2 regions of the Jeotgalibacillus aurantiacus genome follow, and region 1 is predicted to be linked to the other one. Evidence: riboswitches for the same ligand, from Rfam matches in the RefSeq annotation. Region 1 holds a riboswitch; the other holds the start of a gene.

Evidence for each region. A riboswitch is a leader RNA that binds a small molecule or an ion and turns the genes downstream of it on or off. The one in region 1 is predicted to bind S-adenosylmethionine.
Region 2: another riboswitch for S-adenosylmethionine. It lies ahead of H7968_RS12200 (O-acetylhomoserine aminocarboxypropyltransferase/cysteine synthase family protein); the one in region 1 lies ahead of H7968_RS02075 (LLM class flavin-dependent oxidoreductase).

Annotation. Positions count from the first base shown of each region.
Region 1 is NZ_JACNMS010000001.1:449,485-451,688, reverse strand. Features, by position in the region: gene H7968_RS02080 (hypothetical protein) at 66-677, shown strand; SAM riboswitch class I at 789-896, shown strand; gene H7968_RS02075 (LLM class flavin-dependent oxidoreductase) at 987-2,045, shown strand; gene H7968_RS02070 (ATP-grasp domain-containing protein) at 2,066-2,204, shown strand, end outside.
Region 2 is NZ_JACNMS010000003.1:505,496-507,699, reverse strand. Features, by position in the region: gene H7968_RS12200 (O-acetylhomoserine aminocarboxypropyltransferase/cysteine synthase family protein) at 1-1,280, opposite strand, end outside; SAM riboswitch class I at 1,393-1,507, opposite strand; gene H7968_RS12195 (hypothetical protein) at 1,850-2,204, opposite strand, start outside.

The sequences.
Region 1 (2,204 bases):
GATCCTGAAACTCTTTCGCGCTGCTAAGCGTATAGAAGTAAAATAATGTTTGCGGGGGGATGGGGATGAAGAAGCGAAGAAATTTTGATGCTGATTCGATGATGAAGTATTTATTGACTGCAGGACTTCTGATGATCATCATGGCATTTTTTATACCGGGATTTGTCGTGATCTTGATTCAGGATCTATTGTTTTTTTCTGCTGATCATTGGTCATTTATCAGACCAATGGATGCGTTTTTAGCATTCGGTACAGGAATGGTCATAATCGGTCTTACGCTGATATCGTTTTTATTTACAAAGCTTTATGCGGAAAAGAAGCGTAAAACGTATAGGCTAACAGGTGTACATATTCTCCTTATTGTTTTGACATTGCCTTTGTTTGTGTTTTCAGTTTATCACTATGCCTATTTAAATGAGGACGGGGCACAGGCGAACTCTTTCTGGAGTCTTAGTGAACAAAGCATTGCCTGGGAAGAGGTAGAGGAGGTTACGCGTATTGTGGATGAGGAGTCACTCCGGGTATATTCCTATACATTTTCTTCTGATACCGGGGAAGTGACGATTCCCTATGATCCTACAGACAGAGAAACCGTTCGTGCAATCGGCTTTGTGGTCGATTCATACGGCTGGGAACTGAATGATGTGTTCGGGACAGAGGAGGATGTGCCGTTTTAAATAGAATCGTATAGACGATAAGAATCAGAACACAATTTTCTGAAAATCCAAACTTTATGTGTTGACGAATACCAAGCATTGTTATAGGATTAACGTATTAAAGTGAATAAGCTCTTATCGAGAGTGGTGGAGGGATATGGCCCTGTGAAACCCGGCAACCGCTGACTATGTCAGAAAGGTGCTACATCCATCAGGCGAATGCTGCCTGGAAGATAAGACAGAAGTATTGCGAGTATCTTCTTCTGTCTCAGAAGAAGTTTTTTTGTACCCAAAATCACGTGCGACCGTTTTTAAAGGAGAGTGGAAAAGATGAAATATGGATTTTGGCTTCCGATTTTCGGGGGATGGCTGCGTAACGTAGAAGATGAAAACATGCCGCCAACCTTTGATTATGCAAAAAAGGTCATTCAGTCCGCTGAAAACTGGGGATATGATACGACACTGATTGCTGAATTATATTTAAATGATATAAAGGGACCTGAGCGTGATTCGATTGAAGCGTGGTCTACTGCTGCTGCACTTGCAGCTGTAACAGAAAAAATTGAGATCATGACGGCGATCCGTCCGGGCTTTCATAATCCGGCTGTAGCTGCTAAAATGGCGTCAAATATTGACCATATTTCCAACGGCCGTTTTACGCTGAATGTCGTGTCTGCATGGTGGGCTGAGGAAGCAAAGCAGTACGGCGGCGCATTTACAGAGCATGATGAGCGCTATGAGCGTACGGATGAGTTCCTTCAGATTTTAAAAGGACTTTGGACAGAAGATACATTCAGCTTCAAAGGAAAATTCTATGACATTGAAAATACGAAGCTTGAGCCTAAACCGGTTCAGCGTCCGAATCCGATTCTATATGCAGGCGGTGAGAGCCCCCGTGGTAAGCAATCGATTGTTGAGCACTGTGACTCGTATGTGATGCACGGTGGAACGCTTGAAGAAATCGAAACGAAAATTGCCGACATGAAGACACGCCGCGCTGCAGCAGGAAAAGATCCGTTCGGTTCATTCGGAATGGCCGCGTTTATCATTTGCCGTGATACGGAGGAAGAGGTTCAGGCTGAGCTTGAGCGCATCACAGACGTGAAAGATGTAAGCGGATATGCCGGGTATAATGATTTCGTCAGCAAATCCCAGCTAGAGCAGCAGGTAAAGCTAATGGATTATTCGGTTTCCAACCGCGGACTGCGTCCTAATTTAATTGGGACACCTGAGCAGATTGCTGACCGGATTGTTGCTTATGAAAATGCAGGTCTTGACCTGTTACTGCTTCAATTCTCTCCGCAGCTTGAAGAGATGGAGCGTTTCTCAAAGAAGGTTATGCCACTGGTTGAAGAAAAGCGTAAACTGCTAAAGCAGGTCAATGCGTAACAACTTGAAGGAGTGACAGCATGAGTAAAGTATATGTATTACATGAAAATGATGAGTGGACGGTTCATTTAACGAAGCGTCTTGAAGAATTAGAGGTTCCTTATGAAGTCTGGCATTTAGACGAGGGAATTGTGGATTTAACAGAAGAGCCGCCTGAAG
Region 2 (2,204 bases), on a different contig from region 1:
GATTTCTCAATCGCCTGATTTAAATCATTGATGAGATCTTCCACTGATTCGATTCCCACTGAAAGTCGAATCTGCTCCTCTTTGACGCCGGCAGCTTCAAGATCTGCCCCTCTAAGCTGGGCGTGTGTGGTTGTAGCCGGATGAATGATCAGTGATTTCGCATCTCCAACATTGGCTACATGGGACCAAAGCTTTGTGTTGTCGATGACTTTTCTTCCTGCCTCACGTCCGCCTTTAATCCCGAACACAATGATTGAGCCTGGACCTTTAGGGAAATATTTTTTCGCCAGCTCATGTGAAGGGTGATTTTCGAGTCCAGGGTACTGAACCCAATCTACGGAAGGATGCGCTGCAAGATAGTCAGCGACCTTCTGAGCGTTTTCAACATGTCGTTCGAGGCGTAAATGCAACGTTTCAAGCCCCTGTAATAAATAGAATGCATTTTGCGGACTCAGGCACGCTCCGGTATCACGCAGCAGGTTGACCCGAAGCTTAGCAATAAAAGCCGCTTCCTCCAAATCAACAAAACGCAGTCCGTTATAGCTTGGGTCCGGCGTTGTAAAATCCGGGAAACGGCCGTTATCATAATTAAACTTCCCGGCATCCACCACAACACCACCGATTGTCGTACCATGACCACCGATCCATTTCGTTGCCGAGTGAACAACAATATCGGCCCCATGCTCAAATGGTTTATTCAAATAAGGAGTCGCAAACGTGCTGTCCACAATAAGCGGAACCCCTTCTTCATGAGCCACCTTCGCTACCGCTTCCGTATCAAGCACATGCAGGCTCGGATTTCCAATCACTTCAGCAAACACTGCCTTCGTTTTCGGACCAATGGCTTTTCGGACATTTTCAGGATCCGATACATCAACAAACGTTACATTGACGCCATAACGGGGCAACGTTTGCGCAAATAAATTATAGGTTCCACCGTATAAGTTCGTAGCTGCGACAATATCATCACCTGCACTCGCCAGATTCAACACTGCATAGGTGATCGCAGCCATTCCGGACGAAACAGCAACAGCCCCCACTCCGCCTTCTAAAAGAGCAATCCTGTTCTCAAACGCAGCAACCGTCGGATTTCCGATACGCGTATAAATATTGCCTGCCTCTTCTAAAGAAAACAGCTTCTGCGCATGCTCAGCACTGTCAAACACATACGACGTTGTCTGATAAACAGGAATCGCACGTGAACCAGTCGTTGGATCCGCTTCAGTAGCACCGTGTAATAATAACGTTTCAATATTGTACTGCGGGTTTTCGTTTGTCATGATCAAATCTCTCCTTTAGTGGTTGAATAAGTTGTCGAGTGGCTGCGGTAAAGGGATAAAGGAGAAGAGGGAAAAGAAAAACCCCCTTCATAAGAAGAGGGTTTTGATCCTCCTCTTATCTTTCAGATCAGTCCGATCTGTAGGAATTAGCACCTTTCCAAGTCAAGGCTGACTCGTTGGTTGCCGGGCATCGCAGGGCCTAGTCCCTCCGCCACTCTGGATAAGAGTTTATTAAGTTATGGTTTTGGTATGCATTGATGTTAATCTCTTGTTGAGGATTATAGAGCGGTTGGAAACAGAAGTCAACCTTTTTCTGAATATTTTATTTATTGGTTTTTAATTTATTTCTGTTTAGAAAATTGGTCAGGAGGCCCCCTTCGCTTTCCACGGCCGCGCGGTGAGCCAGCTAGCGCTTTGCGCTACGCTGTCTCACCTGTCGCTCCTCTGCCGTAGGAGTCTTCGGGGGCCTCCTGACCTTGGGAACACTTCAATCAAAATCTAATATTCCGAATAACTTTTAGTTCAAAAATTAAACTGGATGTTCTTCAGTTGAATGATGTATTAGATTTTTATTGCTCAAATTGATAAATTGGATCGTTTTCGTCGTATTTCAGTTCCAGACTTTCCGGAATTTGAAGGTGGTAAATTGTTAGGCCTTCTCTGAAGTTCATATTGGATAATATATGCGGGTCGCTATCCATGAATTGTTCATTGACGATTGATGGGGTGAATTGAGCGTACTCTAAATCAATGTGAGACTGTTCAGGGATTTTCAGAATCATTGTTCCCTGTGAGTAAGTGAATTCACTTTTCCAAAAGTCTTCTGAGACATCAACTCCATTTACTAAGAAAGGAGTTGCATAGGTGTCAATTAGTATCTCCGCATCCAGTCCGGATTCTTCTGTGATAATAATGGTGTGATTG